2 regions of the Ensifer sp. Root1252 genome follow, and region 2 is predicted to be linked to the other one. Evidence: riboswitches for the same ligand, from Rfam matches in the RefSeq annotation. Region 2 holds a riboswitch; the other holds the start of a gene.
What was found. A riboswitch is a leader RNA that binds a small molecule or an ion and turns the genes downstream of it on or off. The one in region 2 is predicted to bind cobalamin.

Region 1 (11,404 bases), on a different contig from region 2:
GCCCCGGCGTCTACGACATCCACTCGCCGCGGGTACCCACTGTCAACGAGATGGTGCATCTGATCGAACAGGCGACCGACGGTCTGACGCCGGCGCAGATCTGGGTCAATCCGGATTGTGGGCTGAAAACAAGGCGGTGGGAGGAAGTTCGCCCGGCGCTCGTCAACATGGTCGCGGCGGCGCAAACGCTGCGCCAATCCTTCACTGCCGGCCGGCAAGAGGCCGCAAACGCATGACGGACGATAGCAATATCGAGAAGGCGCCGGGGGAAACCCCGGCGCCCGCCACCTTGATCGACATCGTCTTTCCCGGCGACACCAATCACCACGGCACGCTCTTCGGCCGTGCGGGCCTCGCACTCATGGACCGGACCGCCTTCATCGTCGCCACGCGCCACGGCCGCGTTCCCTTCGTCACCGCCTCCTGCGATCGCGTCGACTTCCGCGGCCCCGCCCACATCGGCCATATCGTCAGCTGCAGCGGCCGCCCGATCCGGGTCGGGCGGCGTTCGATGGTCGTCGAAGTCGATATGATCGCGGAAGATCTGACGGCCGGCACCCGCGATCTGTGCGCCCGCGGCCAGTTCACCATGGTCGCGATGCCGGAGGGCAAGGGCGCCGGCTGGTCGTTGCCTTCTCTCGACACCGATGCGATCGGAGCGCCAAAAGACGATGCCGTGCGCATGGTCGATATCGTCTTTCCGGATCAGGCCAACAGCTTCGGCGCCATGTTTGGCGGCGACGCGCTGGCGCAGATGACCAAGGCCGCCTTCGGCGCGGCGACACGGGCGAGCCGCAAGACGACAGTGCTCGCCTCCTGCCAGCGCATCGATTTCAAGCACCGGATCACCGTTGGCTCGATCATCGAGCTTGTCGCCAGGATTGTGCGCACCGGACGGAGCTCGACGACGGTCGATGTCGAATTGTGGTCAGAGGATTTGACGGGAGCGAAACAGACCCTGACTGCCCATGGCGCCTTCATCATGGTGGCAGTCGACGGGGACAATCGTCCTGTTCCCGCCTTCGCGGCTTGAGGATTTCAGCAGAGCTGTCAATGACGGCTCTCCATCCACAGGCTTCGCCGACACTTGTCGTTTACTCCCCGCTATCCACACCCGAAAAAATATTGTCCGCCTCCCAGGTGGCTTCGACATGGAACCTATTGACGCAATTTTCCCGACATATACTATATCTAGTGTTCGAGGTTCTCCCGATTCGCAAGGATTGGGAGCGAAGATGGGAATACGGTGCCGTCGTAGCGATTTCGCTTGGCTAAGCCGTGGCTGCCCCCGCAACTGTAAACGGCGAGCAACTGTCCAGCATTCGGCCACTGAAGCATGATGCTTCGGGAAGGTCCGGACAGAAGCACCGACCCGTGAGCCAGGAGACCTGCCTCGATCGATAAACGTCCACGGGCGGGGTGTCCGGAGAGGTCAGAGGTGTGCATGGGGCAGGATGAAACCTGCCTGATCGTCTCGACGTCTCCCCGGAAGCGCCGTCTTCAACTTCGGGGTGAAGTCATGTCCGCGTCATCGAATTCCTATCATTCGCCAATGAAGAGGCGCGGGAAGCCGCGAATCTGACGAACAACCGCGCCCGGGTCTTCTCGACCCGAGCAAGCGGTCATCCTGCCAGTCCTGCATTTCGCCGGATCGCTTGTGCGTATCCGCATGCCTTTTCATGCCCAGATCCAGCCGACCAAACGAGGAAGAAATGAACGTCACCGTCTACAGCAAGCCCGCCTGCGTCCAGTGCACCGCAACCTATCGCGCGCTCGACCGCCAGGGCGTCAATTACGAGGTGATCGACATTTCGGTCGACCAGGACGCGTTCGAGACGGTCAAGGGCCTTGGCTACATGCAGGTTCCCGTCGTCATCGCCGGTCCGGAGCACTGGGCAGGCTTCCGCCCCGACAAGATCAGCGCACTGTCCTGAAGCCGAGGTACGGCGCGATGGGGCTGATCGTCTATTTTTCCACCCGCTCGGAAAACACCCATCGCTTCGTCGGCAAGCTCGGCCTGCGCGCCAGACGCATTCCCGTCAGCGCGGCCGACGCGCCGCTCGACGTGCACGAACCCTATGTGCTCGTCGTCCCGACCTATTGCGGCGACGACGGCCGGGGCGCCGTGCCCAAACAGGTGATCCGCTTTCTCAACGATGCGGACAACCGCTCCCACATCCGCGGCGTGATTGCCGCGGGCAACAGCAATTTCGGCGCGACCTACGGGATCGCCGGCGACGTGATCTCGGCCAAGTGCCAGGTGCCCTATCTCTACCGGTTCGAACTGTTGGGAACCGATGAGGACGTCGCCAATGTCAAAAACGGGATGGAACGATTTTGGACGTCTCAACACTCGAACGCCCCTTGAAGGCGACGGAATCGGCGCTCGATTACCACGCGCTGAACGCCATGCTGAACCTCTATGACGAGGACGGCCGGATCCAGCTCGACAAGGACCGGTTGGCGGCAAAGCAGTACTTCCTGCAGCACGTCAACCAGAACACCGTGTTCTTCCATAACCTGCGCGAAAAACTCGATTACCTCGTCACCGAGGGCTACTACGAGCAGGAGGTTCTCGACCAGTATTCGTTCAACTTCGTGCGCGACCTGTTCGATCACGCCTATGACAAGAAGTTCCGTTTCCCGACCTTTCTCGGCGCCTTCAAATATTACACCAGCTACACGCTGAAGACCTTCGACGGGAAGCGCTACCTCGAGCGCTACGAGGACCGGGTCTGCATGGTGGCGCTGACGCTGGCGCGCGACGACGAGGCGCTGGCGCGCGACATGGTCGACGAGATCATCTCCGGTCGCTTCCAACCGGCGACCCCGACCTTCCTCAACGCCGGCAAAAAGCAGCGCGGCGAGCTCGTCTCCTGCTTTCTGCTGAGGGTCGAGGACAACATGGAATCGATCGCGCGCGGCATTAATTCGGCGCTACAATTGTCGAAGCGCGGCGGCGGCGTGGCGCTGTCGCTTACCAACATCCGCGAGGCCGGCGCCCCGATCAAGCAGATCGAAAACCAGTCGTCCGGCATCATTCCCGTGATGAAGCTGCTGGAGGATTCGTTCTCCTACGCCAACCAGCTTGGCGCCCGCCAGGGTGCCGGCGCCGTCTATCTCAACGCCCACCACCCCGACATCATGCGTTTCCTCGACACCAAGCGGGAGAACGCCGACGAGAAGATCCGTATCAAGACGCTGTCGCTGGGCGTCGTCGTTCCCGACATCACCTTCGAACTCGCCAAGAACAACGAGGACATGTACCTGTTCTCGCCCTATGACGTGGAGCGCGTCTACGGCGTTGCCTTCACCGACATCTCGGTCACGGAAAAATATCGGGAAATGGTCGCCGACAGCCGGATCCGCAAGAAGAAGATCAAGGCGCGCGAGTTCTTCCAGGTGCTGGCCGAAATCCAGTTCGAGTCGGGCTATCCCTACATCATGTTCGAAGACACGGTGAACCGCGCCAACCCGATCGCCGGCCGCATCACCATGAGCAACCTCTGCTCAGAAATCCTCCAGGTCAGCGAAGCCAGCGAGTACAATGACGACCTGTCCTACAAGCACCTGGGCAAGGACATCTCCTGCAATCTCGGCTCGCTGAATATCGCCGCCGCGATGGATTCGTCCGATTTCGGCAAGACGATCGAGACATCGATCCGGGCGCTGACCGCGGTCTCCGACATGAGCCATATCGCCTCGGTTCCCTCCGTCGAGAAGGGCAATGACGACAGCCATGCGATCGGCCTCGGCCAGATGAACCTGCACGGCTATCTCGCCCGCGAACGGGTCTATTACGGTTCGGACGAAGGCGTCGATTTCACCAACATCTACTTCTACACGGTGACCTACCACGCCATCCGCGCCTCCAACCGCATCGCCGTCGAACGCGGGTCGAGCTTCAAGGGCTTCGAGAACTCGAAATACGCCTCGGGCGACTATTTCGACAAGTACACCGAACAGGAATGGAAGCCGGCGACCGAGCGGGTGCGCGAACTGTTCGAAACCGCAGGCATCGATATCCCGACGCAGGAAGACTGGCTGGAACTCAAGCAGGCGGTGATGACATCCGGCCTCTACAACCAGAACCTGCAGGCGGTGCCGCCGACCGGCTCAATCTCCTATATCAACCATTCGACCTCCTCGATCCACCCGATCGTCTCGAAGATCGAGATCCGCAAGGAAGGCAAGATCGGCCGCGTCTATTATCCCGCGGCCTTCATGACCAACGACAATCTCGACTACTACCAGGATGCCTATGAGATCGGTCCGGAGAAGATCATCGACACCTATGCGGCTGCGACCCAGCATGTCGACCAGGGGCTTTCGCTGACCTTGTTCTTCAAGGACACGGCAACGACCCGCGACATCAACCGCGCGCAGATCCATGCCTGGAAGAAGGGCATCAAGACGATCTACTACATCCGCCTTCGTCAGATGGCGCTGTCCGGCACGGAAGTGCAGGGCTGCGTTTCCTGCGCGCTTTGATACTCCGGGGAACAAGATGAACATCCAACTGAAGACCAAGGCGCCCAAGGGCTCGCAAGCCGTGCGCGCCATCAACTGGAACCGTATCGAGGACGACAAGGACCTTGAGGTCTGGAACCGGCTCACCGGCAATTTCTGGCTGCCGGAAAAGGTGCCGCTTTCCAACGACATTCCCTCCTGGGCGGCGTTGCGGCCGGAAGAGCAGCAGCTGACGATCCGTGTGTTCACGGGCCTGACCCTGCTCGACACGATCCAGACGAGCATCGGCGCACCGACACTGATGGCGGATTCGATCACGCCCCATGAGGAAGCGGTTTATTCCAACATCTCCTTCATGGAAGCGGTGCATGCCCGTTCCTATTCCTCGATCTTTTCGACGCTTTGCTCGACACCTGATGTCGATGACGCCTATCGCTGGTCGGAGGAGAACGAACATCTCCAGAAGAAGTCGGCGCTCATTCTCGAGCAGTATCGCACCACGGATCCGCTGAAGCGCAAGATCGCCAGCGTCTTCCTCGAGAGCTTCCTGTTCTACTCCGGCTTCTATCTGCCGATGTATTGGTCGAGCCGCGCCAAGCTGACCAACACTGCCGACATGATCCGCCTCATCATCCGCGACGAAGCGGTGCACGGCTACTACATCGGCTACAAGTTCCAGAAGGGCCTGGAGCGGCTGAGTAACGAGCGTCGGCAGGAGATGAAGGATTTTGCCTTCGACCTGCTGCTCGAACTCTACGACAACGAGGCGAAATATACCGAATCGCTTTACGACAGCGTCGGCCTGACCGAGGACGTGAAGAAGTTCCTGCACTACAACGCCAACAAGGCGCTGATGAACCTCGGATATGAGGCGCTGTTCCCGGCCGATGCCTGCAAGGTCAATCCGGCGATTCTGTCGGCCCTGTCTCCGAATGCCGACGAGAACCACGACTTCTTCTCCGGTTCAGGCTCATCCTATGTCATCGGCAAGGCGGTCGCGACAGAAGACGAAGACTGGGATTTTTGAGGGGCATGCTGCGTTCGACTGCAGGCCAATAGCAAAACGGCCGGTGAAGACGAGAAGGTCTTCACCGGCCGTACTGTTTCCACCCTCCGAAGCGAGGTTATGTTACTCCGCCGGCACAACGCGGCTGCGGCCGATGGTTGCCTGCGTCAGCAGGAACGCGCTGACCGCGCAGATGGCGATGCCCGCGGCCATCGGCAGTGCTGTCCCATCGAAGAAGACGGCAGCAACGATCATGGCGACAGCCGCCGTGACGAAATGCAATGTCCCCATCAGCGCCGATGCAGTACCGGCAATCTCGCCGTGATCCTCAAGCGCCAGCACCGCGGAGGTCGGGATGACCAGACCGAGCGCGCCGTAGCCGACGAACAGGAATGCCGCCATGACCGGCAACTGGTTGAAGCCGAGGCTCATGAGAATGAACATGCTGGCCATGGTCAAGGCAAAGCCGGCGACGGCAAGCTGCATGACACGCACGAGACCGAAACGAACGCCAAGCCAACCGGTCGCCTGCGAGACCGCGAAGAACGATACCGCGTTGATCGAGAAGGCGAAGCTGTATTGCGTCGGCGTCAGGCCATAATGATCGATCAGCACGAAGGGCGAATTTGCGAGGTAGACGAGGAAGCTCGAAATGCCGAGGCCACCGATGAAGGTGAGCGTCAGGAAGTTCCGGTCGCTCAGAAGCAGCCGGTAGGCGGCAATCGCGCTGCCGAAATTGCTGTCTGCCCTGTCCTTCTTCGGACGGGTCTCAGCCAATTGGGTCGACAGCAGGATCAGGCCGATGAAGGCTGCGATCATGACGGCACAGAAAACGCCGCGCCAGCCGTAGAACTCGATGACGGCGCTGCCAGTCAGAGGCGCCAGGATCGGCGAGATGCTGAACACCAGCATCAGCAGCGACATCAGGCGTGCCGCCTGAACGCCGGTGTGCATGTCACGAACGATGGCGCGCGGAATGACCATGCCGGCGGCACCGCCAATACCTTGCAGGAAGCGGAAGGCGATGAGCGTTTCGATATCGGTCGCGAGCGCGCAGCCGATGCTGGCCAGCGCGAACAGGCCGATGCCGAGATAGAGCGGCGCCTTGCGGCCCCACATATCCGAGAGTGGGCCATAGACGAGCTGGAAAATTGCAAAGGAAATGAAGAAGGCGAGCAGGCTAAGCTGCACGACACCGGTCTCTGCGGCGAGATCCTTGCCGATCGACGGCAGCGCGGGGAGATACATGTCGATTGCGAAAGGCCCGATCGCTGAAATCAGACCGAGGACTATGGCAGTGCGTAGAAAGGACGCCGTCATGGTGATGATCTTTCAGAGGTCGCGAAACGAACGAGGACGCGCGCCTGCATTCGTTGCCGCCGGGATTGAAACTGGAATGAGCCGGTCGTGCCAGGATCGAACGTCCGGGAGACGCATCCATGTGGTCCATAATTTTGGACACACATGTCAAATTAGACACTATTGTCCAAACCGTCAACATGTCCTATCGTCGGATCATGAAAAAACGACAAGCCGCCTTGCCGACCGCCGGTGGCCCCACCCAGAAGGGTCAATGCGCCAAACGCATCTCGATCCTCGACGCCGCCGCAGAGGTCTTCTGCCGCGAAGGCTTTTCCGGCGCCAGCATAGACGAAATCGCCGCGGAAGCCTGTGTTTCCAGGCAGACCATCTACAATCACTACCGCGAAAAAGAGACGCTGTTCATGGCGGTGGTGCAGGATATCCTCGACCGAACCAACGCCGCGCTGTTCTCGATCCTCGCGACCTTCCCGCAACGGGCAGACAATCTCGAGGACGACCTCACTGCCTTTGCAGTGCGCCTCAACAGGAACTGCATCTGCAATCAGGACGGCAAGTTCATCCAGAAGCTGGTCGAGACCGAGGGAGAGCGATATCCCGAGCTGATCAGGATCTGGCGCGAACAGGGACCGGGCAAGATCGGCGCGGCACTCTCGGCACTGTTTGCTCGACTTGCCCACGCGGCCCCGCTTGAGATCGACGACCTCGACTTGGCCGCTCGGCAATTCCTGGCCTTGATCAAGGCGGACATGCAGATAGCCGGTCCTTTTGGCGAAGCTCCAACGGAGGAGCAATTGCAGACCTCTGCCCGCAACGCCGTCAGGACCTTCCTGCGCGCCTATGGCAGGGTCGAGACCGAACGAGCCCAGAAAAAAGCCGGTCGCCTCGACCAATCGGCTTGACCGCCAGTCGCTCTGACCAATTCAGTCACCCTGACGTCTTCGCGACGCACCTAAGACCAACGCCCCTCCGCATCTCCGATCACCTAACCAGTGATCTGGAACCCCTGCACCGGATCGGGCAAGGCCACCGGTTCGGTTTCGACGCTGACGACCGAGGCAGCCGCCGGCCCCATCCAGAGCCGCTCGACCATGTTTGCGAGCGCAACATCGGAGCCGACGATCATCGCCGCCACCGATCCGTCGCGCTCGTTGCGCACCCAGCCGGTCACTCCCAGGCGTTCGGCCTCGCGGCGGGCCCAAATGCGGAAGCTGACGCCCTGCACCCTTCCGCTGACACGAACGAGCATCGCCTTGCGCTCTCTGATCATGATCGCACCTGTTTTTTTGTTATAGAAGAGAAACTGGAGCGAAGGCGGACAAAGACAAGCCACCTGACGTTGCGGGCGCCTGCGACGCCGGGCCGTTTCCACATCGGGCGAAGTTGCGGAATTCTCCGCCGCCTTGTTTTGACGCATTTCCGGACGCAAAACCGCTTCCCAGTTCTCCTGGAAATAGCCTATGGCGTCGCCGCCAAAATGCGGCCCTTCATGTTGGGATGAAAGCGGCAATAATAATCGATCTGCCCCGCCTCCCGCACGACGAGACTTGCGGTCTTCTTCGCCGGGATCAACACCTCCCAACCACCCTTCACGGTCGCTGTATGGACGAGGATGTCCCTGTTGACCCACTCGATCGTGTCGCCGACGCGTACCTCGACCTCTGCGGGAACAAACGCCATTTTTTCTATCGTCACGCGGATTGTCTCTGCTTGAGCATCCACAGCGCCATTGCCGAGCAGGAGCCCGGCAACGGCAACGAGATAAAACCCGGATGGCATGGCCGCGCTCTACTTCAGCGATGCGGCAACATGTTCTGCATGCTGCTGGTGGCCCTGAAAGATCTTCAAGCCGGTCTCAAGCAGTGCCTTAAGTTCGGCATTGCTGGCCGATGGAATGAGCAGGGTCTCCAGGGCTCCGTTCACCTGCTTGTGGTAGGCGACTTCATTGTCGACATAGGCTTTATCGAAGCTCGCGCCGTCGAGCGTGGCAAGCTTGGCGCGCTCGTCGCCAGCTGCTTTCGAGAGCGCCTTGCTGGTATCGTTGTCCTCCGGCGTCACCTTGAGTTTCTTGACGAGATCGAGCGCCTGCGTATTCACCGCCTCATGGTCGCGCATCATATCTTCGGCAAACGAAACGACGTCCTTGTTGCCGGACTTCGAGATCGCAAGCTTGGCATTTTCCACATCGATCACTCCGGCCGTATAGGCGATGTGAGCGATCTGTGGGTCGGTCGGCTTATCCGCTGCCTGTGCCGGGATCACAAGCCCGAGCAGGCAAAGCGTGACGAGCGCGGTCATTGGCCGAATGTTCATGGAAACCTCCTTGTTCCACGCAGGGCGCGGACCCTGTTTGCAGTTGACATCCATTGGATGCCGCCTGCCCGCAAAGGTTCCCGCCGGTCAGCTGGAAAGGCCAAGCCGCTTCATGACCGCCGCGGTCAGCCGCGCACAGCGCCGCCCGGCAAAGGGGAAAGCATCGAGCAAAACCGGGCCGATCTGCTCATGCAACTGTTTGCGCACCAGCTGCCGCGCCCGATGCAACCGTGTCTTGACCGTCTCGGGGCGTAACCCAAGCAGATCAGCCGTTTCCTCCACGCTCAGCCCCTCTATCACCCGCGCGACGAAAACCGTTCTGTAGATATCGGGCAGATTGTCGGTCGCCCGTTCGACGAGTTGCAGGATCTGCCGCTGCGCCATCGTGCGTTCGGGATCATCGGCACTTGCCGGCAGCGGGAACTGGATGATCGTCGCATCGCGGCCATCGCCGATCGAGCCCAGGGCGTCGGCTTTGCGGCGTCCCCGTCGCAACCGTCCGAGCGCCTCGTTGATGACGATGCGTGACAGCCAGGTTCCAAGCGACGATTCGCCACGAAAGCTTGCGAGATGCGCAAAGGCCAGCACATAGGCTTCCTGTACGATGTCTTCGGCTTCGCTGTCGTTTCGAACGACGCCTCGGGCAATGCGGTAGAGGCGCTGGTTGTGAACCTGCATGATCGCGAGGAACGCCTGCCCGTCACCGGCGATCGCCCTTTGCGCCAGTGCCACATCCGCGGTCGGGTCCGTGATCGCCAGCGCGCCTGTTCGAATGTCTGCCATGTCCGAGCCTCCCGCAACATTAGATGCACGGTTCCGCCAAAGGTTCCCGTCATTTTTCCAATTGCAGACACCGTGCCGTTCTTTTTGGAACCTCTTCAGAGAATGCGGTTGCGCCATTGTGGTCCTACCTTGGCCGCCTAACGTCGAATGGCCTGCCGACCACTCAAGCGAGAGGCGTCTAAATTTCTCGCGTTACCCTGTTAATCTTTTCATCGCGTACTTTTAAAAATTGACGCGCGCAAAGTTTTATGGTTTTTACATCATCGCCAAGACGGTGATGGGAGGGCCCTCCTGCTTGGCCGCCAAGACCAAAGGCCCACATCGTTTCCAAGGGAGGAAACCCATGAACATGCCCCGTATTCTCAAGGCGCTTGTCGCCGGCACGGCACTGATCCTGATTGCTTCCGCCGCATCGGCCGAAGGCATCGGCGCCTCGCTCTTGACCCAGCAGCATCCGTTCTACATCGAGCTTGCCGACGCGATGAAAGCCGAGGCGAAAGAGAAGAACGTCGCGCTCGAAGTTGCGATTGCCAACCAGGATCTCAACAAGCAACTCGCCGACGTCGAGGATTTCATCGTCAAGGGCGTTGACGTGATCGTCATTTCGCCGGTCGACAGCCAGGGCGTGCGCGCCGCGATCGAAAAGGCCGAGAAGGCCGGCATCAAGGTGATCACCGTCGACGTGCCTGCCAACGGCGCGACCGTCACCTCGCATATCGGCACCGATAATTTCACCGGCGGCGTCAAGGCTGGCGAACTGATGGCAAAGGTCCTCGACAACAAGGGCAAGGTCGCCGTTATCGACTACCCAACCGTCCAGTCGGTCGTGAACCGCGTCAACGGCTTCAAGGAAGCGATCGCCAAGCATCCGGAGATGGAAATCGTCGCCATCCAGACCGGCATCACCCGCGCCGAGGCACTCGCAGCGGCACAGAACATGCTGCAGGCCAACCCTGACATCACCGGCATTTTCGGCTTCGGTGATGACGCAGCGCTTGCTGCAGCGGTTGCCGTCAAGGCGGCGGGCCTCGAAACCCAGGTCAAGGTCATCGGCTTCGATGGCATGAAGGAAGCCCGCGACGCTGTCGACACCAACCCGGTGATGGTCGGCGTGATCCAGCAGTTCCCCGACCAGATGGGCAAGCAGGCCGTCGACACTGCCGTCAAGGTTGCCGCCGGCGAACAGGTTCCGGCCGAACAGCCGATCGTGCCCGGCGTCTACACCGCAAAGTAAGTCCTCCCAGGACAGCCGCCGCCCGAGGGCGGCGGCACCAACACGACGAACGCCTCCGCCTGCTGCCGACAAAAACGGGCAGCAATTCGAAGTGCTACAGCGACCTTTGCGCGTCTGATGAGACACGTTGCGCTGCAGCCCGGAGGCGCTTCTCGGCGCGATCCAAGGAGGCCGCCATGCATGGTTCGACCACGGACACCGTTCTCAAGATCAGCAATGTCACGAAGTCATTCGGGCAGGTTGCCGCGTTGAAGAGCATGCGGCTCGATGTCCGCCGC
Region 2 (11,404 bases):
CATCGGCGGTCTCGATCACGGCCGATGTGCATTCGAGCATGTTCTGCCTGTCGATCCAGACATGAAGCTCGTCGAAATGATGGAACGAGGATGCCATCTGCATGTCAGGCGACCCGGGAAAGCGGAGCAGCCTCGCCCTGCAGGCGCTGTTCCATGAACTTGCAATACCACTCGACGAACTGCATCACGCCGCCTTCGTGTTCGGGCGAATAGGGGCCTGACTGGTAGGCCGGCGAGCGAATACCAAAGGCGTTCTCCTCGACGATCTGGCGGTCCTGATCGTTGGTCTCGGTCCAGACATGCGTCAGTTGCTCGAGATTGTAGTCGACGCCTTCAACCGCGTCCTTGTTGACCAGCCACTTGGTCGTCACCTGCGTCAGCTCCGGGCCGAGCGGCAGGACGCGGAAGGTGATGGCGTGGTCGGCCAGCACATGGTTCCAGGTCGAGGGATAATGGAAGAGCAGGAGCGTGCCGATATGCTTCTGGCTAACGTCTGCCGACAGTTGCCGCCGCACGGCGCGGGCGCCGGACATGGTGTAGCTCTCGGCGTCGTCGATCAACGGCATGCGCGCCGAGCGGAACTGGCCGGTCTCGGACATCCGGAACTCGCTCGGCAGTCCGGCTGCTTCGCATTTCGCCCAATGCGCGGCAATGACGGGATCATCCTTGGCGCCCTGCACACCGGTCGCCGTCGGCGCTTCGGGATAGGTGCGGCAAAGTTCGGGGTGGTTGGCGGCACAATGGTAGCACTCCCGGTTGTTTTCCCAGACGAGTTTCCAGTTGCCCTTTTCGATGATCGTGCTTTCGAAGGCGACCTTGGTTTCACCCAGGCGGTGCGGCGCAAGATAGGGCGCGACCATGTCGCGGAACGGGCCGAAATCCATCGGCTGCTCGGACAGGTTGATGAAGATGTAACCGCCGACGGTCTCGCAGTGGATCGGCTTCAGGCCGTGGGCCGCCTTGTCGAAATCCTCGCCCATCTGGCGGGCAAAGAGCAGCGCGCCGTCGAGCTCATAGGTCCATTGGTGATAGGGACAGACGAGCTTGGCCGAAGAGCCCTTGTGCTGCGCGCAGACGCGAGAACCGCGATGACGGCAGGAATTGTGCAGGGCGCGGATCGTGCCCTGTCGGTCGCGAACGATAATGACAGGATAATCGCCGACCTGGACGGTGAAATAGTTACCGGCACGCGGGATCTCGCAGTCGTGGCCGATGAACAACCAGTCCTTGTACCAGATGCTTTCGAGATCCTGCCTGTAGTAGTCGGGGTCGATGTAGAAGGCCCGGTCGAGGCTGTAGCCGTCGCGTCGACCCTTCAGCTTGCGGAGCATATCGCCCTTGATGTCCATGTCCTGTCCTCGTTCGCGTTTCGGAGAGGCAGGACTGGAACCCGCACGGGCGCATTGCCTGTGCGATGACGGCTCCGATCCGGCTGCCCGCCGCAACCCGTTACGGTCTGTTCGCGTCAAGGCTGGTTTCCGGGCTCAGGAGCCGTCCGCAAGGACCAGCCCGGCGCCTTCCCGGACGGAACCGTCCAGTGGCTTTGTGCCGTGGCTTTCGCTCCACCACCGTTGCGGGGGCAGCGCCGGGTTTTGACCGGCTTCCCAATTCTCCGCCTTCCCTAAAAGACAGCACCTTGAGTAGGCATATCTAATCGCGGAAGCCATCGTCGTAGCTGCCGATTAACGACATCCGATTCCAGAAAGACGACACAGCACATCAAGCGCACCAAACGCCCTGTGATTGATCATTTTTCATTGTAAACAATAGGATAGCTCAAGGATTGAGCAATTGTCGCTTTTTCCGGCAAGGCTTGCGAGAAAGCGCGGATCCTTCGCCATTTTGCGACATGTCTTCCCGTGACGCGGGGCAAGGCCCACCGACGCGAGTGAAATCTTCCATTAACCATAATGCATTAGCGTCGCCTGACGGAGAAACCGGCCGAACCGGCAAACAGCGCATTGAAGTTCATGGCAAAGCTCAAATACTACGACGCCGCAGCCGAGAAGCTGCCAACGATCGCTCCGAAGACAGCGGTCCACACCGAGTTCCTGCGCACCGGCCGCATAGAAAGGCGTCAATGGTCGCAGCGCGAGCGGCGTTATCTGAGCTATGACGAGGTTGCCGAGCGCACCGCCCACAAGCTGACGACCGCCGGCGAAACGACGCACAAGCGGATGAACGGCTTCCATACCTCGATCCAGTTTCCCAAGATGATCTTCCACCGCACGCTCACCGGTCGGCCGCATCTCGGCTATTGCCATGTCACGGCGGCGAGAACACATCTCGCCCCGTCCAAGGACGTCACCTGGTCGTTCTATTTCGCCAACTTCTTCTGTGACCTCGGCGACGAGAAACACTTCTTCGAACGCATCCAGACCGGCTATTCCCGAATGTACTTCGCCGTTGCCATCGAGCCCGATGCGCCAGAGGGGCAGATGACCATCAATCGCAGCGTTCGCGACAACGGGCTGCTCTTTCGTACCGACGACCCGAAAGTCGCGCTCAAGAACGTGCTGATGCTCGGCGCGCGCGACGAGGCATTGAAGCGCATCATTCGCAGCCTCTGAAGCGCAGACCCGGTTGCCTGAAGAAAATCGTTCTGTTTTCACCGTGGCTCCTTTAAGGAAGCCTCGGAAAGGGAAACGGAAGCGACATGGCCGAAATCATCGATACACGGACCGAGCCGGAACGGGCGATCGAGCGTGCCTGTGCGGTGCTTGCCGAAGGCGAGCCCGTCGCGATTCCGACCGAGACGGTCTACGGCCTGGCAGCGGACGCCACCAATCCCGATGCGATCAGCCGTATTTATGAGATGAAGGGGCGTCCACGCTTCAACCCACTGATATCGCATGTGTCAGACATGGCGATGGCTGAAGCCCATGTGACATTCGATTCGTTGTCGCGGCGCCTGGCCGAAGCGTTCTGGCCCGGCCCGCTGACGTTGATCCTGCCCCAGCGCACAACAAGCACCGTGCACGCGCTTGCCTCGGCCGGCCTCGACACGCTCGGCATCCGCATGCCTGATGGCTTTTCACGTCGGGTGATTGCCCGCTTCGGCCGCCCGCTCGCCGCACCGAGCGCCAATACGTCGGGCAAGATCAGTCCCACAAGCGCTGCCCATGTGGAAGCCGATCTCGGGCCGCGCCTCAAGCTCATTCTCGACGCCGGCTCTGCGGAGATCGGGCTTGAATCGACGATCATCAAGGTCGAGGACGGCGCGCTGCGCCTGCTGCGTCCGGGCGGTCTCGACGTCTTCGAAATCGAAAGGCTGACCGGCCTTACCGTCTCGAGGCCGCAGAGCGCCGGAGCGACTATCGAGGCCCCGGGCATGCTCGCCTCGCACTACGCGCCGGGCGCAGCTGTCCGGCTCGACGCCGCCGACGTGCGTCCGGGAGAAGCGCTGATCCGGTTCGGCAATGCGTCGCTCCCCGGCGAAGAGCACGCCGCGATCGTACTCGACCTCAGCCCGGCAGGCAGCCTGCGCGAGGCAGCTGCCAATCTTTTCGACTATATGAAGAGGGCGGATGCCAGCGGCTCCGCAACCATCGCCTTCGGCCCCATCCCTTCGGAAGGGTTGGGAGAGGCGATCCTCGACCGGCTGCAGCGTGCTGCCGCCCCCAGAGACTGACCGACAGGCACTTTTACAGCGCCGTGCGTCAAATATGACGCGCAAAGGACGCTGTAACGCTCTAAACCCGCTGCATAATTTTGTCCTTAATTCGATTCCGATTTAAGGAATTATGCAGTAGCGCCGTCGGGCGCATTTGCGAAGGCAGGGCCATGACGACGACGCTCCCCTCTCCCGAACTGATCGCCTCCTTCATCGACATCGTCGGCAGCGCCAATGCCTTGACGAACCCGGCGGACCTCGCGCCCTACCTCATCGAATCCCGCGGGCTCTACAATGGCACCACCCCGATGGTGCTTCGCCCCGGTTCGGTCGAGGAGGTGTCGCGCATCATGAAGCTTGCAAGCGCGACCCGAACGGCAATCGTTCCGCAAGGCGGTAACACCGGCCATGTGGCGGGTCAGATCCCGCGCGAGGGCAAGGCCGATATCGTCCTGTCGCTGCAGAGGCTGAACCGGATTCGCGACATCGACCCCGTCGGCAATGTCATCGTTGCCGACGCCGGCTGCATCCTTGCCGATATCCAGAAGGCGGCCGATGATAACGATCGACTGTTTCCGCTGTCGCTCGGGTCGGAAGGCTCGGCCCGCATCGGCGGCAACCTCTCGACCAATGCCGGCGGCACCGCAGTGTTAGCCTATGGCAACATGCGCCAGCTTTGCCTCGGCCTCGAAGTGGTTCTGCCGACCGGCGAGATCTGGGACGGGCTGCGCCGGCTGAAGAAAGACAATACCGGCTACGACCTGCGCGACCTGTTCATCGGCGCCGAAGGTACGCTCGGCGTGATCACCGGCGCGGTGCTCAGGATGTTTCCGAAGCCCCTTGGCCATCAGGTGGCCTTTGCCGGCGTCGGCAGCGTCGAACATGCGCTGGCCCTCTTCGACAAGGCCTCGAGCCTCTGCGGCACTGCGCTCACCGGCTTCGAACTGATGCCGCGCCTCGGCGTCGAGTTCACGACAAAGCATATTCCAGGCGTGCGCGACCCGATGGAAACCGTTCACCCGTGGTATGTACTCATCGACATTTCCACCTCCGATTCCGCCGAGAGTGCCGAACGCATGGTGCACGAACTGCTGGAGCAGGGCATCGTCGCCGACCTGGTCGAGAACGCAGTGATTGCGACCAGCGAAGAACAGCGCAAGGCGCTGTGGCACATGCGCGAAAGCATGTCGCCAGCGCAGAAGCCGGAAGGCGGCTCGATCAAGCACGACGTTTCCGTCCCCGTATCGAGCATCCCCGCCTTCATGAAGGAGGCCGATACGGCCGTCATGCAGGCGATGCCGGGCGCACGCATCTGCTCATTCGGCCATATGGGCGATGGCAACATTCACTACAACATCTCGCAGCCCCTCGGCGCCGACAAACAGGCATTCCTCGACCGTTGGCGGGAAATGAACGCCATCGTTCATGGCATCGTGCTGAAGTACAACGGCTCGATCTCGGCCGAACACGGCATCGGGCAGTTGAAGCGCGACGAGCTCGCCGAGGTCCGCCCCGAGATCGAAATCGAGTTGATGCGCCGCATCAAGCACGCGTTCGACCCGGCGGGCATCATGAACCCTGACAAGGTGTTGCGGGCAGACTGACGACGCTTTTTACCGGCCGCCGGCTCTCAGCTGTGCAAGCGAGAACAATGCGTCGGCACTGATGCCGCCGCCGCTGCCGCCCGTCAGGATGGCAAGCCCCGGATTGACGTCGGTGTTGTTCTCGACGTCATAAAGCGCGGTAAAACGCTTCAGCAGCTTTTCGAGTTCCTCGGGATCCTGAAGGTCCTTGATATCCATGAGGCGCTCGATGTAAGCGGCCTGCATCTCGATCTTGGCGCTCGCGAGGCCCTCGGGCATGCTGTAGGCGGTCCGAACAACCTGCATCAGTGCGTTGTCGGCGAGCAGGTCGTAGGGTGTGGTGATTTCCGGCGCCTTGCGCTTGAAATAAAGCGCCAGCCGAACACCGGCATTGTCCTCGCCCTCGCTCTCCTCAAGCGTCTGGTTGAGGTAGAGGTCGAACGTCATAGTGAGCCCACGCCGCGTCTGTATCTGCCCGGCTTCGCCTGTAACTATCTTTCCGTCCTTGTCGAAATTGAAGGCGGAAACGATCTCGCGATACTTCAAGCCGTTCAGATCGGTGTTGATGAAGCTCTTGCGATCGTTGAGGTCGGAGGTGAACATCTGCTTGAGGTAGTCGGTTTTGACACCCTCCGGGTCAATGCCGGCGCCGATCAGCACGATATCGACGAGGCGCTTGTCCTTGAGGAAATCGTCAAGCGTCTCGATCTTCTGAATCTGCGTCGTGTAGTACTTGCTTTCCCCTTCCGCCTTCGCCTTGGCGGTCTTCTTTTCGTCCTCCGTGCCGAAGCGCGATTTCTCGACGATGTAGGCCTTGGCAGTATTGACGATGTCGGCCTCGTTCTGCGCCAGCTTGGGTGAGCCAAGCGTACCGTCCGCGTTGAAATTAAACGCTTTCACCAGCTTGATATAGCGTTCATCACGCAAGGAGTTGGCGTAGCTCGTCGGATTGTTGAGATCACTGGTCAGAATCTGCTTCAGCTTGCGCGGTGTCAGGTCTTCGTTTTCGAGGCCAAAGGCGCTGAGTACGAAGGACCGCAATTCGCTGTTGCCAACGAGACTATCGACGTTGCTCATGGTCTTGATCAGCAGCTTGTAGCGGCTGATCTTGCCCTCGTCCTCTGCATCGTCCGCGTCGTTGTAGTGGACCATATAGCCGCTGGTGGTGGTATTGGTCTGTTCGGCGGTCTGTGCCTTGGCGCCTGCCGGCAGCGTCCCGTCGGGCTGGAAATTGAACGCGGCATGCAGGGCCTTGTAGGCCTTGTTGTATTCACCGCCAAACTTGTTGACGTAGCTGTTCGGGTCGTTGATGTCGCTGGTGAGAATGTTCTCGATCGTCGCGCTCACGGTGGTGGTGGGCAAGCCGAAAGCCGTTCTGACGTAGTCCGCGATGCGCGGGTCGGCCACAAGCTCCGCAACGGTCGTGATCGAACCGATCTTCTGCTCGAAATAATCCCGGTTAAGGATGGCTCCCGATGGCGTCAGCCGAGGGCTGCTGAAGATATAGGCCTCATTCAGCATCTTCTTCTTTTCGTCGGTGATCGCCTTGCTGCCCGCGGCCACGCTACCATCGGCTTCGAAGTTGAAGGCGCCGTTCAATTGCCTGTAGGCATCGAGCATGCTGATCTGCCTATTCAGCATGTTCACTTCGGTCGAAAGTTGATTCATCAATGCGGTCGACTCGTTACCGACCGGCGGCAGCTTGGTGTTGAGATCGGCGACGATGGCGTTCTTGGCGTCGATCTGCGCCTGGATCCCAGGCTTGTCCGCCGCTGGCGCCTCTGCAAGCTGTGCCGTCAGCGTCGCGATGTCCTTCATCGCAGTTGCCCGCGTGTCAAAGTCAGTCAGCGTCTTCGTGGCTTCGGTAAGCCGGGTCTGCGCCGTGGTCTGGGAATTGGCAAGATCCGCCGGCTCGGCGGTCAACGCGTATCTGACCTGATCATAGGAGTAGTTGCGCGCATCGATGCCAAAGATGCCGAAGGCATAGGAACGCAAACGTTCATTTCCGAGGAACTGATCGACGTTGGTGACGAGATCCATAGCTGCGTTGAAATAGGCGTTGTCTCCTTTGAGAACAGTGTCGAGATTGGCGACCCGTTCATTATAGAGACCGATCAGTGCATCCTGTTGCGCCGTCGTCTGTGCCGCGGCTGACGATGTGCTGAAGCTGAACGCTTCGGCAAAGTTGCGATAGCGTTCGTCCGTGAGGCGGTTGGCAAAACTGTCCGTATCCTTCAGATCGCTTTCAAGCACCTTGCGCATGAAGGCCTTGGCATAGGTCATGTCTTCGAGACCGTGTGCCTTCATGGCGTAGGAATAGAGCCGGTAATCGTCGAGGAAATCGTCGACCGTTTTCACGTTGCCGATATTTTCCTTGTAGTACTGCGCTTCGCGCGCGACCAGCGGCCGGTCGGCAACACGATCGAGGCTGGTCCTCAAGTCGCTCGTGATCCGGCTGTAATTGAGATAGGTCGAAACCATGCCTGCTGCCCCGTCGCTTAACCCAGGGGCGGGTCACACCAATCCCCCGAAACAGAATTCTGACACGGCATGATTGCACGACAGGCTTGTGTGTGGCTTTTCGCCGGCCGCGACCAGGCCATTGCCAAGAATGCGAGCCACCGCGTTGACGAAACGGAAACCTTGGCTGCTCGGCTTTTGCTAACCATCGAAAAACGCAAAGTTTTCTTAACCGCGATTTTTAAGTCGGCCGGAAGGGGAGCCGCCTATTCTCCAGCCCATAGAGGACGAAAAGTCCCGAAGAGAAGACCGGAAATCGGCTCTCAAGGAAAAACAAGGGCGATTGAAATGCGCAATACACTCTCTCAACCCGCATGGGTCGAAAACACGCTCCGGCTCGATCCGAAGCGCTTTCCTCAGCAGGCAAGCTACGTCCTGCGTGGCCACACAGGCAATGTCACGATCAGCCTGGACGAGCGTGGCGCGGTTCTGCGCAAGGTGCTACCATCAAGCGGCCTGCCGCTTTCGATCGCACTGCCGGCGCGGGCATTCAAAGGGGTCGCGGCACGCGCGATCGACCACGGCGACGGAGACGTTACAGTGACGCTTGAACTTCATCATGACGATCCGGACCTTTGTGTTCCGCTGCTCGTTGCACATGATCTTTCCGACATTGCTGCCGATTGGCGCGCCTGGGCCGAAGCCTATCGCATTCCGATGCTGATGGTCGAAGCCGATGGCGTCGCTCGCGCCCTCGAAGAGCATCTCGGCGAGGTTCGCACCGCACCGCTCAAGCCGCGGCGCCGCCACTCCTTCTTTGCCGACCGCAGGCCGCGCTTCCTCGTGCGCCGCTCCACCGGCCGGCTTGGCGTCAACATGAAGATCGACGGGCGCGAAATCATCGCCCGCAGCTAGGGCTTAACCGAATACCTCCAGTGCAAAAGCCGGCCGTTCCCTGCGGCCGGTTTTTGTATGCAGCAAGTCTGAAGTGCTACAGCGTCCTTAGCGCGTCATACTTGACGCGCGGCGCTGTAACGCCAAAACGTTCACAGCCAAATCGCGGGTGTTCCTTCGGAAACAGCCGCCTCGCCTTCTTCGTGCCATATCCGACCCATAGCCAAGGTCACGAAAGAAGGAGATACCCGATGCGCAAGTCTCTTGCCGCCACCATTGACGCAATCGTTGCGATTTTCCGTGCGCGCACCGAGGCGAAGAAGCGCAAGGCTGCCAGCGCAATCAGCTGGGGCTGAGCGATCAGGCTCTCGCAGATCTCTCGGGAAAGTGCCGGCGGACGTGTATCAAACATTTCGGATAGACTGCAGGATCCTCCGCCAAAACGGAGGGTTTTTCATATCAGCCGAACGAAAAGGGCCGCGACCAGCCCGGCGAAAATGATCAATCCCACGACACCATTGAACTTGAACAATGCGAGGCATTGCGAAGGGTCGTGGATGTTCAGCACCAGGATCTGATAGATCAGCAACACGGCCGCGATCAGCAAACCGAGATAGGCAAACAGCCCGGCCCCTGCGGCGAGAAACGCCAGAAGCATCAGCGCGATGGCAAGTCCATAGAGCCCGATCAACCAAGGGCGTGGATTGTCGCCGAAGCGGCGAGCCGTCGACCGCACCCCGATAAGTTCGTCATCTTCCCTATCCTGGTAGGCGTAGATCGTGTCGTAGCCGATCGTCCAGGCGATCGCCGCGCCGTAGAGCAGCACGGGCGCAAACGAAAGCGTCCCGAACTCGGCCGACCAGCCCATGATCGCCCCCCAGGAAAACGCAAGGCCGAGGAAGAACTGCGGCCAGTCGGTAAACCGCTTGGCGAAGGGATAGATTGCGACAAGCCCCAGCGACAGGATACCGAGCCAAATGGTGACGGCATTGAATTGTAGCAGCACCACCAGCCCGACAAGTGCCTGCAGCACCATGAAGGCCTTTGCCTGAAAGCGGGAGACCCGGCCCGATGGCAAGGGGCGCGAGCGCGTTCGCGCCACTTCCATGTCGATGTCATGATCGACGATGTCGTTGAAGGTGCAGCCCGCGCCGCGCATGGCGATGGCGCCGGCGATGAAGAGGAAGCTATGAAAAACGAACCGGCCGAGCGAAAATTGCCCCGCTGCCGCCGCCGTGCCCGAGGCCAGAGCGACCGACCACAGACAGGGCCACATCAGCAATTGCCAGCCGATCGGGCGGTCCCAGCGAGCAAGTTGCGCATAGGGCCACAGCGCACGCGGCAGCACGCGGTAGACCCAGTTGTTCGACGGCGCGTCGTGGACGCGCCCGGAATCGGCGGAGGACGTGTTCATGCCTCCTGTTTGACGCTACGCGCCGGGGCGGTCAAGCGGTTCGATGCCGCACCGTCCCGCCGCTTGGCGCCACCGTTCAGGGAAGCGTGAAGTCGAAGCGATAGGTGGCCGACAGGCCAACGAGGAACTGGTTGCGGCTGCCGCGCTCGCGCACGAGGCTCGAGTCGGCCGCCGGGCCCATCAGGCGGCGATATTCGGCATAGGCACCGGTCTCAAGCTTTTCCGTTGCCTGCCAATTGATCGCCGCACCAACACCGACGGAATCAATGCCGCCATGCGGATTATAGGTGCTGAGGCCTGATGCTGCCGATTCGGCATCGTTCACGCCGTAATAGGCGCTGAAATAGTCGCTGGTGGCGGCCGTCATACGCGGACCGGCAGAAATGCGCACATTGCTGCTGATGTCGGTAAAGGCATCGGCGGTGACATCGGCGACGATACCGTGGTGGCTGCGAATGCCCTGTCGGACTTCCGCGCGCACGCGCAGCCAATCGGTCGGATAGACCTCGGCGAAGCCGCCGAGTTCTCCACCGAACTTGACGGGGGCGAGCCCCCTAAGGTCGCTGGAGGTATTCTCGTCGCGCTCGAAGATCAGCTTGCCGGCGACGCCGGCGCGGAACCCGCCCTGGTCCAGCAGCGCATAGGACATGTTGTCGTTGCGCGACGAGAAGCGAACGGTGCTGCCGGCCTTGCCGAGCGATATCAGCGGCGCGGCCTGGAACATGCGCTTGGAGGCGCCTTCGTATTTCGGGCCGAGAAAGCCGGTGGCGCCGACCTTCAAGTACCAGTCGCCCGACCAGAAATACTGGCCGTCAGCAGCCGAGGCGGTGCCTGCGGACAACAAAAGGGTTCCAGAAAGGAGAAGAAAAGAACGGATACGCAAGGAACAACTCCGGAAGAATCATTCGCCGGGGCGAAGTTTGAACGTGCCCTGCGCGCCGGCCATTGGCGCCATCTGAAAGGACACGGGGGCGACTTATTGCCCCTTGTTCCTACGATTCCGTTAACCAGGTCAATTCAACTCCCGTTTGCCATGCCGGCGACGATGCCTACCGGCCCTGGTACATTTTCAGGTAGTGACTGGGGGCGCTTCCAAGCATGCGGCGAAACATCGTGGTGAAGGCCGCAACGTTCTCGTAGCCGGCATCAAGCGCGACATTGGTGACGGATTCACCGTCCGCAAGGCGCGGCAACGATGCGAAGATGCAGGCCTGTTGGCGCCAGGTGACGAAACTGACCCCTGTCTCGTTGCGGAACATCCGCGTGAATGTCCGTCGGCTGAGACCCAGGCGATCGGCCCACTGGTCGATATTGGCGGTCGCCGACGGTGCCTCCAGGAACTGCCGGCAGAGAAGCGCCAGTTTCTGCTCACGCGGGAAAGGCAGGCCGAGCGGCCGCTCATGCAGAAGAGCGATCTCTTCGAGCAGGAGATCCATGATC

Region 1: linked by a shared signal. The riboswitch ahead of nrdH (glutaredoxin-like protein NrdH) and the one ahead of ASD02_RS00045 (aromatic ring-hydroxylating dioxygenase subunit alpha) in region 2 are both predicted to bind cobalamin.

What each region holds. Positions count from the first base shown of each region.
Region 1 covers NZ_LMDT01000002.1:70,228-81,631, forward strand. Annotated here, with positions in the region: gene metE (5-methyltetrahydropteroyltriglutamate--homocysteine S-methyltransferase) at 1-236, shown strand, start outside; gene ASD02_RS04830 (hotdog domain-containing protein) at 233-1,033, shown strand; cobalamin riboswitch at 1,185-1,411, shown strand; gene nrdH (glutaredoxin-like protein NrdH) at 1,713-1,934, shown strand; gene nrdI (class Ib ribonucleoside-diphosphate reductase assembly flavoprotein NrdI) at 1,952-2,368, shown strand; gene nrdE (class 1b ribonucleoside-diphosphate reductase subunit alpha) at 2,338-4,491, shown strand; gene nrdF (class 1b ribonucleoside-diphosphate reductase subunit beta) at 4,508-5,497, shown strand; gene ASD02_RS04855 (multidrug effflux MFS transporter) at 5,600-6,796, opposite strand; gene ASD02_RS04860 (TetR/AcrR family transcriptional regulator) at 6,994-7,698, shown strand; gene ASD02_RS04865 (acylphosphatase) at 7,782-8,066, opposite strand; gene ASD02_RS04870 (cupredoxin family copper-binding protein) at 8,255-8,575, opposite strand; gene ASD02_RS04875 (DUF4142 domain-containing protein) at 8,585-9,094, opposite strand; gene ASD02_RS04880 (RNA polymerase sigma factor) at 9,197-9,892, opposite strand; gene ASD02_RS04885 (substrate-binding domain-containing protein) at 10,236-11,126, shown strand; gene ASD02_RS04890 (sugar ABC transporter ATP-binding protein) at 11,303-11,404, shown strand, end outside.
Region 2 covers NZ_LMDT01000001.1:9,325-20,728, forward strand. Annotated here, with positions in the region: gene ASD02_RS00040 (hybrid-cluster NAD(P)-dependent oxidoreductase) at 1-103, opposite strand, end outside; gene ASD02_RS00045 (aromatic ring-hydroxylating dioxygenase subunit alpha) at 105-1,349, opposite strand; cobalamin riboswitch at 1,452-1,654, opposite strand; gene ASD02_RS00050 (DUF6656 family protein) at 1,971-2,570, shown strand; gene ASD02_RS00055 (L-threonylcarbamoyladenylate synthase) at 2,657-3,631, shown strand; gene ASD02_RS00060 (FAD-binding oxidoreductase) at 3,784-5,217, shown strand; gene ASD02_RS00065 (DUF1217 domain-containing protein) at 5,227-7,677, opposite strand; gene ASD02_RS00070 (DUF6101 family protein) at 8,005-8,571, shown strand; gene ubiA (4-hydroxybenzoate octaprenyltransferase) at 9,005-9,964, opposite strand; gene ASD02_RS00080 (MipA/OmpV family protein) at 10,041-10,808, opposite strand; gene ASD02_RS00085 (helix-turn-helix transcriptional regulator) at 11,014-11,404, opposite strand, start outside.